One region of the Leptolyngbya sp. NK1-12 genome, then DNA from elsewhere that is predicted to be linked to it. Evidence: riboswitches for the same ligand, from Rfam matches in the RefSeq annotation. Region 1 holds a riboswitch; each other region holds the start of a gene.

Region 1 (3,390 bases):
CGCCCACGGGCAGCCTCGATATCGCCCGCTGGATGATTCTAGACAGCCATCAGACCGAACCGGACCCGGTAAATGCGATTGAGAAGGTGCTGATTCACCGGCAACACAGCTCCACGGCCCTGACCATGCTCTGGAACAGCTTGAAGGATAAGGGCTTTCATCTACGCGGCGATGCAGAACTGGCCAGCGAATTTCCCGATATGTTCTCGATGGTGGCCGATGCGGCGGAATGGAATCGAGCCTATCTGAGCGATACAATCGCCTTCAAAGTCGTGGATAGTCTAGAAAGCGCGATTGCCTGGATCAATCAGCACAGTAGCGGCCACGCGGACTGTCTAGCCACCGAGTCCTACCAAGAAAGCCGCCAATTTGCCACCAGCATCAACAGCGCCATTGCCTATATCAACGCCTCTCCTCGCTTTCACCGCAACCCCAAACGCGGCACCCCGATTGCGCTAGGCATGTCGAATCAGAAAGGGCACCGCCGTGGGTTGATTAGCCTGGAATCCTTGACAACCGTGAAGTATATCGTTCAAGGAAACGGGATTAATTGATGCGATTAATTGATGCGATTAATTGATGCCTAGCCTGAGCCAACCTAAACTGGCAAAACCGTGGCTACAACCTGAGATGCGAAAAAGGCAATCCCAATCCCGCAAATCACCAGACCCGCCGAACGCAAATTCGCTGACTCGCGGCCCGGTTGCCGCAGCAGCCGACGACCTACCCAAAAGGCACTCAGGGCAATCAGAAGCTGAATTGCCGTAAATCCAATCAGATACGAAAGCAACGGCGTCATCTCAGCCCCAAAGATGGCCTCTCCGTAGGCATAGCCGTGGAATAGCCCCGCTAAGGCAGCTAACCCAGCGACCATCGGCAGACTCAGTTTGGTTTGCCGCACCAGTAAACTGCCAAACAGCAGAATCGACCCCGAAACTAGCAGCTCCACCGCCGGTAACGGTACCGAGATCAGATGTAAACCCGTGCCCAGCATGGCGGTCAGAATAAAGGCGATGGGAATCACCAGGCCCATTGGTTCGGTAGCAGCCAACAGCCCCACCGCGACTACAAAAGCCAGGTGATCCAGCCCAATCACTGGATGCGCCAACCCCGACAAAAATCCTTCGACAAAATTAGCCGGTAAGCGGCCTGCCATTGCATGGTGAGCCAGAACCGGCGTTGCCGTCAGCAAAAGACCTGCACTGCTAACCAGCGGCAGCGATAACTGACTGAGCCGGCTCCGTTTTCTAAGTTGAGAACCCATTGAACGACGCATTGAACTACGCACCATCCGTACCTCGCAGATGAAATGAACATGCCACGATTGGCGGGTGTTCTGGCTTGAAAAGTTTTGAGTTTTGAGTTTTGAGTTTTGAGTTGGTGATGCAAAACTTAAAACTCAAAACTCAAAACTCAAAACTCAAAACTTTCTCACAGCTGCGGGACAGCGGCAGACTGACACTGCACTTTCCCCCTTGCGTCTAGCGACTGCTCCCCGCTAGAACCAATCGAGTTTCCTGACTATATCACCTTGGGTGACGGCAAACTAGATTACGTCACAAACCGCACAATTCAGTGAAATGACGTAATAGAGCTTCATGATTCTCCTCAGCAAGCGCTTCAAAAAAAATCAAATTGGCCGTATGATTAACGCAAATTATTCTTAACAAGGTGAGCGGCTGAAAAAACAGTTTCTAGCTCAGACGCTTGTGCTGCGGCCAGGAAACTAGTCAGCTATTGCCTTGTTGCAGCTAACTCTAATGCCAAAAATAAGGTGCCAAAAAACGGTCATGGGAAGCAATAAGATCAAAATTTGGGTGGGTGTGGGCGTTTATTCCTTGCTGGGAGCAGTCCCTGCGGCAGTTGCATCATCAGACAGTCCGTCAGGACATGCGCAGCCACCCCAGGCTGAGATTTTGGTAGAGCAACGGTTAGCCCAAGGCGGCGAAGGCGGCGAAGGCGGTGAAGGGGCGACGCCAACCTTTCAAGATCGCTTGACCGGCGCTGATTTGGTGAATGCATTGCGGCAGGGTGGCTATGTGATTTACTTCCGCCATGCTCAAACCGAAAAAGACTACGCCGATCAAGTTTCCGCCACAATGGGCGATTGCTCAACCCAGCGGATGCTGAGTGAAGTGGGCTGGCAGCAGGCGAGGACGATTGGCAAAGCCTTTCAGAATCTGCAAATTCCCGTCGGTCAGGTCTACTCCAGCGAATACTGCCGCGCTTGGCAGACTGCCGATCTGGCCTTTGGCCGCTATGAAAAACGAGCCGCCCTCAACTTCCCTCCGGCAGAGGAGTACACCGAGGAGCAGGTGCAGCAGATGCGAGCTGCCGTCATGCCGATGCTGACCGCCCTACCTGCTAGCGGCACCAATACGGTAATTGTCGGCCATGATGATGTGTTTGAAGCCGCCACCGGAATTTACCCCGAACCGCAGGGCGTCGCCTATGTCGTCAAACCAGATGGACAAGGTGGGTTTGAGCTGGTCGCCAATCTGTTGCCGGAGGAGTGGGCGCAGCTATCCCAGTAGGCTTTTATAAACGGACCCAAGCCTCGATCGGTTCGGTGGATTTAACTAGATGCATCCCAGCCTCGGCAAAGCGCTGATAGGCCGCATCGGCCTGTTCGGTGAAGTCCACCACATCGGGCACCACCACTGCCGAGGTGCAATCCTCTAGCAGGTACACCTTTTGGGCCAGCTTCGGATCGGTGGCCTCAATTTCGTTCAGCAAATCGGCGACGGTCCAGGCGACACAGTGACTTTTGGCTTGACCGGCAATCACAATCGCATCGAAGCTGAGCAGCCGCTGCAAAAAGGCGCGATTTTCCTGGGCAATTGTCTGCTGGTTTTGATCTACCAATACTTCTGGCTTCAGGGCCGAGTAGTTTTCCGTCAGGGGATTGCCGCCCTTGATCTCAAACCGAGTTTGGCTGCCGCGAGCCAAATTGTGGAAAAAGCAGGCTTCTTCCACCGCAGAGACAATCGCATGCCCAATGCCACCCAGCATCGAATGGTAGGGCCAGATGGTCAGCAAATACTTGTTGGCTTGGCTGAGCTGACGCACGTAGTGGCGGGCATAGGTCTGTAGCTCGTCGTAGTCCTTCCCAAGATTGACGGCAACGGCGGGATTCACCTGCCAGCGGCCCTGCTCCAGATCTTCCAACGAAATCATCGCCATGGCAGGTGGATGGTTGCCCGCTTGGTCAATCCAAAATAGGGAATGGAAAATCTGGGCGGCGGTATGGGTATCCATTGTCAGGGCAATTTCAGTGATTTGGCCCAGGTTGCGGTAGATAAATTCACAGAGGCGGATGTTGTCCTCCACGGCTCCCATGCCAGAGCGTCCGCCCACAAACAGCTCGTAGCCCGGAATGCAGAAAGTATT
Region 2 (3,390 bases), on a different replicon from region 1:
CAGGTTTATGAGCATTGGCAGGAAAGACTAGGAGAAAGATGGTGAGGAAGAAAGCGATTGTACTACTGGCATTATGTTGGCGATGCATAAAACCTCTCCAATCTAAGCAATGACCAAAACCAGGCATTGCTGAATGACACTATGATTTCGTTGGATTGAGGACAGAGAAGGCTTCCAGAAACCGTTTCATAGGCTGATTCAGCAATGACCAAAACCATTGCTTACGAATAAGGAGTATCAGTAGAGCAATGGTTCTTAGACTAACTGGGTTGTTAGACGGCTTAACTTTAAGCGTAGGCAGTTTAACGACCAAACAGTCCAACTGGACGAGAAGACTGTCGATGTAACCAAACGCCAGCTAACAAACTTAGAACAAAAATTCCCGTGTAGTAACTGAGCGAGATAAACCGAATATAGAGAGGAGGTGCAATTCCTTCGACTTCTACTTCGTGGCTCACCCGTAATGTCAAACTACTAGGAGGTGCAATTTTTGCCACAACTTGATGAGGTGCGCCATCGAAAAATTGCTCCTTCCAAGTTAAGTTACCCTGGTTGTTTGTTCTGCCGTAATAGGCAAACATCTGTTTATTATCCTTAAGCGCAATTGCTTCCACATTGACAATAATGTCTGCTTCGGGATTGCCAGTTTTCGCATTGACAACTTGAATGGTTTGGCTTGCAAGCTGTCCGACTATTGCCTGCTGATCGCCCGACAAACGAATCTCAAAATCTTCTGATTTCTGTACAGGTGAAGCTGTTACAGATTGCATTTCCCCATGACTATGAGCAGCTGCAAGTTCCGCATTAATATTGACAAATAAAAGAACCGCGATCGCAACAACTGTAGCAGCACTCAGCAGTAGTCGTATGGGTTGAGGCGCAACCTCACCGTCTCGAACTGTCTGATCACCTCCAATTACCCAGCCGCTAGCAACTCCAACGATCATTAGAATGCCAATCAAAATAGCAGCATTTCTATACTTCGTAGTATTTTCAGGCACTGAAAGCTGCAACGATTGCTCGAATGGCTCAAATGCACCCGCGACAAGAGGTTCTACTTGAGCCTTGAGAGTGTAGTCTCCCCGAATTGGCATCACTTGTTCAAACTCTAGTTTCCCGCTAGGAGCTTTTGCACTGAGTTCGAGCAATTGAGTTCCTTCCACAACTGGGAAGTCAGAGGTGAACCAAGGGGTTTTGACAGGGGTTGAAAGTTGCAGTTGAAACTGCACATTTGATAAGGGCTGCCCCGTTGCATCAACTGCTTGCAACGCAATCCGAACGGGCGCTTCGTCAGGAACCACTTGGCTCAAAAACGGTTCAGTCTGCAACAGCACACTAGGCTGAGACGCATGGGAAGGAAGAGGATTAAACCAGAGGAATACACAAACAAGGCTGGCTGCTAAAGCCACGCCAACATACTTCAAATTTTTCATGACAAATTCTCTAAGTCTGGATCACACTGTAATGACTTTAATGACAGGCAACTGCCGCCGTACCATGTCGTGTCGTGTGCAAAGCGTCATGTACAGGCGGATAGGTACTGAAATACAGCGTCCAGAGAATAAGCGCACATAAACTAGTCAGCAAAGCCACCTGAATCGGAACTGAAAGCGTAACTTGTTTGGTGCGTCTCCAAAGAGAAGTAGAACTAACCATCATCTGTACCTCGCAGATTAATTGACTTATGGGACTAAGTATCGGCGGGCATCCTGACTTAGAGTGTTGATTCTCCTCACAGTTGCGGGACAGCGGTAGATTTGCACTACTCTTTCCCCCTCGCGTCTGGCGGCTGCTCCCCGTCAGAACCGATTGCTTCAGGACTATACAACAGTTTTATGATCTTGGTGAGAAAAATTTAGAATTATTAAGTACTGATGCGATCGCTGTTTGGGTTTACGCTGGGGCTAACCCTCGGCAGTAAGGACTTGAAGACTATGCTCCAATCCCTTTTCTATTTTGTGTTATCTGGTTTATGCGAAATTGGTGGCGGATACCTCGTCTGGCTGTGGATACGCGAAGGAAGGAGCGGCTGGCTTGCATTAAGTGGAATCGTTTTACTCACAGCTTATGGCTTTGCTGCAACCCTTCAACCTGCAAGCTTTGGTCGAGCCTATGCTGCCTATGGTGGAGTTTTCATTATTCTTTCCATCATGTGGGGCTGGCAGGTAGACAAAATTGTGCCCGATCGCCTGGATTGGGTCGGAGCCGCCATTGTCTTAGTGGGTGTTCTGGTGATGATGTATGCACCCAGAGCTTAATAGTTTCTCTCTACTAAAAGTATGAGCATTTGCTAGTCCACTTCGCTTACAAACTTTAATGGCTAAAACCAATCAAAGTGCGCTAACTTGTGGAATTATGAAAGAAATATGAAAAGAAGGGACTATGGATTTGAGCCTCAAACGGCGATCGCTCATTGGTGGTGGTGTATTGGGTGTTGGGGCATTACTGGGTAAGCTTCTGCCCAACAGTGTTTTTGCCCAAACTCTCGCGTCTGCGGACACTGGCATCCCTTCAGGTCATTCTGTGCCGATGCATGGAGGCAGTATGACGATGGGAGATGTAGACAATTCCCGCAATGGGTTTGACCCACAAGCGATCTTGACGGATTGGGAGGTAGGAAACGTCTCGCAATTGCCTGATGGCAAGACGTTGCGCGAGTTTGAAATCTCAATTGCAGAACAGGAAGTTGAGATTGCCCCTGGAGTGGTTTACCCTGCCTGGACCTATAATGGGCGCGTTCCGGGTCCCACACTGCGCGTGACAGAGGGCGATCGCATCCGGATTCGCTTCAAAAATCCAGGTGTTCATCCCCACACGCTTCATTTTCACGGTATTCACTCAGCGCGGCAGGACGGGGTTCCGGGTACGCTCGAAGCATTTCCTCAACAGGAGGTAGTGTATGAGTTTGATGCCAAACCCTTTGGCTGTCACCTTTATCACTGTCACTCTGCGCCATTTAAACGACACCTGCACAAGGGACTCTACGGCGCGTTTATTATCGATCCTGACCCTCAACGACATCCTGATCAACAAGAAAAAGCTCAGTCTCGGTTACTCGGCACTCCGCAAAATGCCAGGTGGCAAGAGTTTCTGATGGTGATGAATGCGTTTGACACTAATTTTGATGACGAAAACGAATTCTACGCTGTCAATACGATTCCGCATGAATTTATGAAACGCCCGATTCGGATCGAGCGCGATCGTCCAGTGAGAGTGTATTTAATTAATGTCACTGAGTTTGACCCGATCAACTCTTTTCATCTCCACGGAAATTTTTTTGATTACTACGACCACGGCACCACATTAATACCGACGCTACGAACGGTTGATACAGTCATGCAATGCCAAGCTCAGCGGGGCATTTTGGAATTTACATTCCAGGAGCATGAA
Region 3 (3,390 bases), 2.2 Mb from region 1:
GCCGATCTAGCACCACTCCCTCTTCGCCCAATTGAATCACGTTGGGTGGACGCAGCATCGGCATCGGTTCAGCCGTTTTAACATAGGCAGGCAGCGCAATCACTCGCACCCGATCGCCCACATTAAATTCTTTAGCATCAGACATAGTAAAAGGTTTAAGTTTTGAGTTAGGTCAGTGAGGAGGTCAGTGAACCAAATTGGTTAGCGCCTACATTCAGATCCTACAACGCTGACAATAAATGCTCACAAATGTCTTGCCGGTGGTAGACAGAGCGAAGTACGCCACATACCAACTCAAAACTCAAAACTTTTCTTACGGTTTCTTACGGTACTTGCCAGATGCGTTGATGATATTGCTCTGGCTCAGCGTAGGGGTCGCTAGCCGGATGGTCATGACTGTGCGCGTGGTCATGACTGTGGGCATGGCGATCACCATGAGAGGGGTTGTGGCTATGGGAGCGCGGGCTATCGGAGTGGTCGTGGTGGTGCGCATGGTCGTCGTGCGCGTGGTCATGATGGTGATGGCCACCCTGACCAACGGCAGCTAGACGGAACTTGCACATTTCGCAGTTCATCTGCACCTGCCCAAGCTGGGTTTCGATTTCGCGCTCCCGCAATACCTGAAATAGCTGGGGATGCAGCCCCATTTCCGGCAGGTAAACCATCGAGATGTCTGGATATAACTCCTGCTGCTCTGCTGTAATCATGAAGATTTTCTTGACGAGTGCTCCTGTAAACAGGAAGTAGGGCAGGACAATAATTCGCTTTGGTTCGTATAGCCGAGCGCGACGGAAACCTTCCTCCAACCGGGGGTGGGTAATCCCAATAAAGCAGGTTTCCACGGTTTGATAGCCGCTGCCTTCCCAGAGCATACGCGCCATTTTGAACACATCGCCATTGGCATCCGGATCGCTGGAACCACGCCCCACAAACAGCAGTACCGTATCTTGCCGAGCGATGCCTCTGGGGTTCCACTCTGGCCGGTCTAATTCCTCCAGCCGCGTGTGCCACAGGTCTAATAAGGCAGGAGTGATGCCAAAGTGGCGGCCATAGTGAAATTTCACTTGCGGATGGCGCAGGCGGGCGCGATCCAGTTCGTTCGTAACATCAAACTTGTTATGGCGAGCCGCGAACAGCAGAATTGGCAGTGCCGATAAATCGGTGTAGCCCAGCTCAACGCATTGGTCAACTCCTTGCTGAATCGTGGGTTCGGTTAGCTCCAAGAAGCAGGGAATTACCGGACGGGACGAATCGAGCGCTTGATAGGCAGTGGCAAAATCGAGCAGACCCTGGCGTCCTTCTAGATCCCGGCTCCCATGCCCAATCAACAGGACAGGACGCTGGAGCGGCAGTGGCGACAGCTCTATCGAGTCATTAGACTGCATGAAGGGCAAGGTGTCAGCCGGGAACACCTGAATCAACTGATTACTATTAGTAAAAGTCATGGAGAGAGCGGACTCCTTCCCTGTGCAACGCAGGAAATAGAGTGAAAAAGCAGCAAGACGGTGTTCTGGCTTAAAAAAGTTTTGAGTTTTGAGTTTTGAGTTTTGAATGACTAACTTAGAACTTAAAACTTAGAACCTAAAACTTTTCTCACAGTTGCGGCACAGCGTTGGCATTACACCAAACTTTCCCGCTCAAGCTACTGTTCACGTTTGCTCCGCTATCTTATCTCATCGCCTGTAGCTAAACATACCTGGGGAGGGGATACTTACCAGCGGACATTGGTTTTGGAGCGGCTCGACGGTGGTAAGGTTGGCCGAACAGACGGCTGAGGAAAAGCTTGAAACTGAGGCGGAGTGGACGGAGCACCATCCGAAAGGATGCGAGCAATCACCGGTACAGCGCTGAACAACGCCACTGTTCCGCAGGCAGATAGAGCAAACAGGCTAACTGCCAGCAACTTTGCCTTGACGGACTGAAGACTCATTGATGCAATACTCCCTTCGTCTCTGCGTTTCTAGTTGAGCATCTAGACAAGTACGGATTCAGCCGACTGCCAGATTTAGCTCTGGATTTAGCTCTCGAAAATAGATATGGCTTAGGAAGCCACGATTTAGCTCAGATGCGCTCTATATAAGTTTACTTGTTTGTTAAGTTTTTGTTACGTTATGTCTAGAAATCATTACATTTATTCGATCTTGTCTGGTCTTGTCCAGCCATGCTCCTGCCTTCTGTTGATTTGCCCTCGATTTGCCCATGGTTTGTCCACGGTTTGCCCATAATTTGCTCTAGTGAAATAGACGTTGATAGCTTGATCGGATTTTTGACCAGATTGAAGATTGGGGTGAACAAGTTGAGATGGCAGCAGCGGTTTGGATACAAAGTGTGATACTAAGTAATTCAACCAAACAATCAAGCCAGTGCGTTCGCATCGCCTGTGCAGAGCGCAAACATCTTGGCGTCAGCGAGACGTTTATAGGCCCTACAGGATCACCAAATTCAACTGACTCAAGCCCAAGGACTCTTTCCTCTACGTAAATGGATGTATCTCTGTTCGTCAGAGCGTTTATCGCCGTTTTTGTTTTAGCCGATGCACTGGGCAATGCGCCTGTATTTCTGGTTCTTACTAAAGGCATGGAGCCAGAGGAACGAAATGGCGTGATTACCCGGGCTGCGCTGGTGGCGACGGCGGTTTTAATCACCTTTACCCTGATCGGCCAGCCGATTCTCAATTACCTGCACATCAGCATGGCGTCGCTAGAAGTGGCTGGAGGCTTGCTGCTGCTACTGATTGCCCTAGATATGCTCCGAGGTAAACTAGATGAGCCGATTACCGAGCCGAATCGAGATGTGGCGATTACACCTCTGGCGCTGCCACTGCTGGCGGGTCCCGGCACCCTAACTACAGTCATGCTGCTGGTATCCGACGACAGTGGCAACCTCTACTCCAACTACATCAGCGTTGTGGCTGGCATTGTAGTGGCCATGCTGGTGACCTGGTTCATCATGCGGCAATCGGCTTTTATCGACCGCTGGATCGGAGCGGAAGGGGCCATTATTGCTACCCAACTCCTGGGCTTTCTCTTGGCGGCCCTAGCGATTGAAATTGGCGTTGGCGGACTGAAAGAGCTATTTCTGGCCTCTGGGCCGATGGGGTGGGGGTAGGGGAGTTTTGAGTTTTAAGTTTTGAGTTTTAAGTTTTGAGTTTGCGTATTGGCGATGGGCTGCCGTTGAGCAGAGCGCGTAGTTTTGAGTTCTGTATACTCCTGTAGCTGGCTAGAACCATAAGGTCTATGTCTTGAAGTAGAATACCTAGCTCTTTTATGAAATCTAATGCGCTGCCCAACTCAAAACTCAAAACTCAAAACTAATAAAACCTGTCAAACTGAAGATTGGATTATTGTGCTTTGTAAACAGTCATGTTAAGAGCTGGAATTGTTGGACTAC
Region 4 (3,390 bases), 1.1 Mb from region 1:
GGACAACTTCATCGGCAAGAAAAGCTGATCATTCAAGGGATCAGGCTGTTTGTGATTTCCGATGAACTAGAGGCCGTCTTCGAGATCTTGCGGGCAGCGCTGGAGTAGCTGTTGACGAGAGCTATCACCAAAACATGGCGAGAACCATCGAAAGGTAGACGTGAACTGGAACCTATCTCCACTAGAGTGGACGGTATGATCGAGTAGTCCCACTTCGTTCTTCCAATTCCTACCTGCCCTATGTCAACCCCTAACAATCCAATTGACCAATTCAACCAGATGCTGACTGCGGTAACTACCACCGCCGAAACCACAATCATGCCGTTGCTACAGGAAATGCTGGAGCAGGGAACCGAGACTGTGGGCCGGATTGTTACCCCGATTGCCGAAAATCCGGTTGTACAATTCGCCACGAGGGTCCCAGGCGTCAACTGGTTGATGGCGGCTTTGGGGCAGGTGAACGTGGAAAAGGTGGAGCGGGAGGTGGCGGCCCTACGACAACAGTATCCGCTGGAAACATCGGGTGAGATAGCGCAGCGGATTATTGCCGATACTGCCATGAAGGCAGCTGGAGCCGGTCTAGTCACGAACGTTATACCGCCTGCTGCGATTAGTCTGTTGGCCCTTGATATTGCAGCGGTAACTGCTCTACAGGCCGATATGGTCTATCGAATTGCGGCAGTATACGGGTTTTCGCTGCATGAGCCAACTCGACGCGGCGAAGTTTTGGCGATTTGGGGTTTATCCACCGGGGGATCAGGCGTGCTCAAGACCGGGTTGAGCTTGGTTGAAGCAATTCCGCTGGTTGGAGCGGGCATTGGGATTGCCAGTAACGCTGTGTTGATCTACTCCTTGGGGCAAATTGCCTATCGGTTTTATGAAGCGAAGCAAGCAGCCCTTGCCAAATCAGCTCAATCCAAACCAGAAGATGTAGTCAGTCACTCCGATACTCCGGTTTGATAGGCAAAGCGAATAAATTTATTGCAATCGTAAAGCCTGATGAATTCAGATACCCGTTATCCCGCATTGGTGGTATGGTGGTACTGCATTGAGATCGGTTCTGGTGGGGAACAGCCATCAGACGTAAGGGGGAAAATCCGGTGCAAGTCCGGTACTGTCCCGCAGCTGTGAAGGAAGGTGCAAGTAACTTTCCCAGTCAGAATGCCCGCCGATTTAATTCACCGTCTCTCATCTGCGAGGTATAGATGATCTTGACTTCTGCCTTACTTGCTAGTAACAAAATTCAAATCTGGCCTGCCTTACGGTCAGGGGAGCGCTGCACCATCTCTTTTTCAAAGTTTTTTGCACCAATCCGCGAGTAATAGAGCTAGTGCTATATTGAGCGATTACTTAATCGCTGCTTTTGGGCTGACAAATTCGGCTGCGATTAGTGAAGCAGGATGGGTAAATTAGTTATTCAGCATAGTTCACAGATCTATACCCTAGACGATGCAAGCTAATCAAGCAACATGTGCTTGCGTGTGTGCATAAGCATTCTGTCTGCCGCTAGCGAAAAATTGCCAACCGTTTGCTTAATCATCTGTCGCTTGATGATTTTTTTATTAGCTCTAGCCAGCTACTCAGATTGTTCAAGTCGATGCAGCAATGAAAATCAGCTAAAAATTGATCCAAAATTAATTAGAAGTTACACCTAGTTATCAGTTTTGTTTGTTCAATATCATCAACCATGACTCACCACACTTTGTTTGTTTGCACTCTTTGCCGATTTTCTGGAACCAATCAGCCACAGCCTGAATCCCATGGTGCTGGATTAAGTGGAGGCGAACAGCTCTTTAACCAGATCACGGCAGCAGTAAACGAGTGTGATTGGCGTGAGCGCATTCAGATTCAGCCAGTGCGCTGTATGGGCGTCTGTAGTCGCTCCTGTGTAGTAGCATTTGTGGCGGCTGAGAAACTGACCTTCATTTTTAGTGGCTTGTCGCCTCAGCAATCAATTCCAGAACTGATGCAGTTTGGCCGCCAATATACCCACCATCCAACCGGCAATGTGCCCTATGGAGAGCGGCCCGCCGCCATGAAACGCGGACTAGTAGCAGTATTACCGCCAGTACCGCCCGGTTGACCTGAATAAGCTAAAAGCTGCTCTATTGCCTACAAACATCGCACCGAAAACGGGCAGGATACCCGCACTAGCACTATCTTTATCTCATTGGGTGAATGACTGATCGTTTCCCTAGCCACATTCCCTAGCAAGCGGCAGTGGTACACTAGCAACCTCACTAGTAGGTCGTTGCTTAGGTGGTCGCTGTGCCCGTGAAAGCCAATCCTCAAAATCAAATGAAGCTATCCCAACTGCGGATTTTAGTCGCGGTTGCTGAGCATGAGAACTTCACGGAAGCGGCCCTGCATCTAGAGATCTCCCAGTCGGCAGTCAGCCATGCAATTGCAGCCCTAGAAGACCATTTGGGCGTGGTGTTGTTTCTGCGAGGCCGGCATGGAGCACATCTGACCCCGATTGGAGCCGAAATCGTCAAGCATGCCCGCGAAATTGTGCATCGGGCCGATCAGATTAGCAGAGCGGCTGAATTAGCGAGAGGATTGCAGGGCGGACAGGTGCGGATTGCCTCGTTTCGCAGTGTGGCAACCCATCTGCTGCCCTCCGTGATTGCCGATTTTCATCAGCGGTTTCCAGCCATTGCCGTTAGCCTCACCGAACATGATGATTACCCGCAAGTCGAGCAAGCCCTGCGCGAAGGACGAGCCGACATCGGTTTTACCTTAATTCCCGTACATGACAGCGATATTGCCGCCTGGGAAATTTTGAGGGATGAGTTTGTGGCCCTACTGCCTCCTAGCTTTCACCCCAAAGGCGAATCACTCTCCTGGCAAGACTTGGTGACTCAACCGCTGATCATGCCGCCTAGGAGCGATTTAATGATGCAGCAGTTGCACAATCACATAGAAGCACAGGGGTATCCGCTCCAGATTGGCTACGAGGTAGGAACCGATGCCACCATTGTCAGCCTAGTGGCACAGGGGTTAGGTGCGACAATTCTGCCTCGCCTAGCGGCTGAACCAATTCCGGCAGCAGTGCAGATTTATAGTTTGCCGGTACCCCTTTGGCGAGTGATTGGGGTAGCCGTCCTTGCAGAGGCTCTGCACCCGCCTGCAGTCTATGCATTTCTCGACATTCTTAAAAAGCGGAAAGCAGCTTGAGTTGCTGAAAACGCCTACAGCGTCTGATAGTGTCGTTCCTCTAGCCAAACGCGCATTTCATCCATCGATGCTTGCTGAACCGACTGGTTCGTCACCGGATCATAGGCATGCCAAACCACTTGGCCATTGCTGTCTTCATTGCGCCACACATGCGGTTCAGTCGAGGTGCTGAAATAAGCAACCAGACTTTGCCAGATGTGGTTTAACCGAGTT

What was found. A riboswitch is a leader RNA that binds a small molecule or an ion and turns the genes downstream of it on or off. The one in region 1 is predicted to bind cobalamin.
Region 2: another riboswitch for cobalamin. It lies ahead of HJG54_RS34500 (CbtB domain-containing protein); the one in region 1 lies ahead of HJG54_RS12050 (HupE/UreJ family protein).
Region 3: another riboswitch for cobalamin. It lies ahead of HJG54_RS21300 (sirohydrochlorin chelatase); the one in region 1 lies ahead of HJG54_RS12050 (HupE/UreJ family protein).
Region 4: another riboswitch for cobalamin. It lies ahead of HJG54_RS16630 (DUF1636 domain-containing protein); the one in region 1 lies ahead of HJG54_RS12050 (HupE/UreJ family protein).

Annotation. Positions count from the first base shown of each region.
Region 1 is NZ_CP053586.1:2,866,335-2,869,724, reverse strand. Features, by position in the region: gene HJG54_RS12055 (glutamate-5-semialdehyde dehydrogenase) at 1-554, shown strand, start outside; gene HJG54_RS12050 (HupE/UreJ family protein) at 599-1,291, opposite strand; cobalamin riboswitch at 1,309-1,524, opposite strand; gene HJG54_RS12045 (histidine phosphatase family protein) at 1,791-2,534, shown strand; gene HJG54_RS12040 (isochorismatase) at 2,539-3,390, opposite strand, start outside.
Region 2 is NZ_CP053588.1:2,948-6,337, reverse strand. Features, by position in the region: gene HJG54_RS34505 (hypothetical protein) at 303-1,433, opposite strand; gene HJG54_RS34500 (CbtB domain-containing protein) at 1,471-1,659, opposite strand; cobalamin riboswitch at 1,682-1,825, opposite strand; gene HJG54_RS34495 (YnfA family protein) at 1,935-2,258, shown strand; gene HJG54_RS34490 (multicopper oxidase domain-containing protein) at 2,383-3,390, shown strand, end outside.
Region 3 is NZ_CP053586.1:5,023,044-5,026,433, reverse strand. Features, by position in the region: gene sipA (regulatory protein SipA) at 1-145, opposite strand, end outside; gene HJG54_RS21300 (sirohydrochlorin chelatase) at 324-1,445, opposite strand; cobalamin riboswitch at 1,482-1,680, opposite strand; gene HJG54_RS21295 (hypothetical protein) at 1,712-1,930, opposite strand; gene HJG54_RS21290 (MarC family protein) at 2,482-3,108, shown strand; gene ychF (redox-regulated ATPase YchF) at 3,363-3,390, shown strand, end outside.
Region 4 is NZ_CP053586.1:3,923,121-3,926,510, reverse strand. Features, by position in the region: gene HJG54_RS16640 (hypothetical protein) at 1-108, shown strand, start outside; gene HJG54_RS16635 (EcsC family protein) at 241-960, shown strand; cobalamin riboswitch at 1,039-1,188, shown strand; gene HJG54_RS16630 (DUF1636 domain-containing protein) at 1,688-2,083, shown strand; gene HJG54_RS16625 (LysR family transcriptional regulator) at 2,269-3,177, shown strand; gene HJG54_RS16620 (hypothetical protein) at 3,192-3,390, opposite strand, start outside.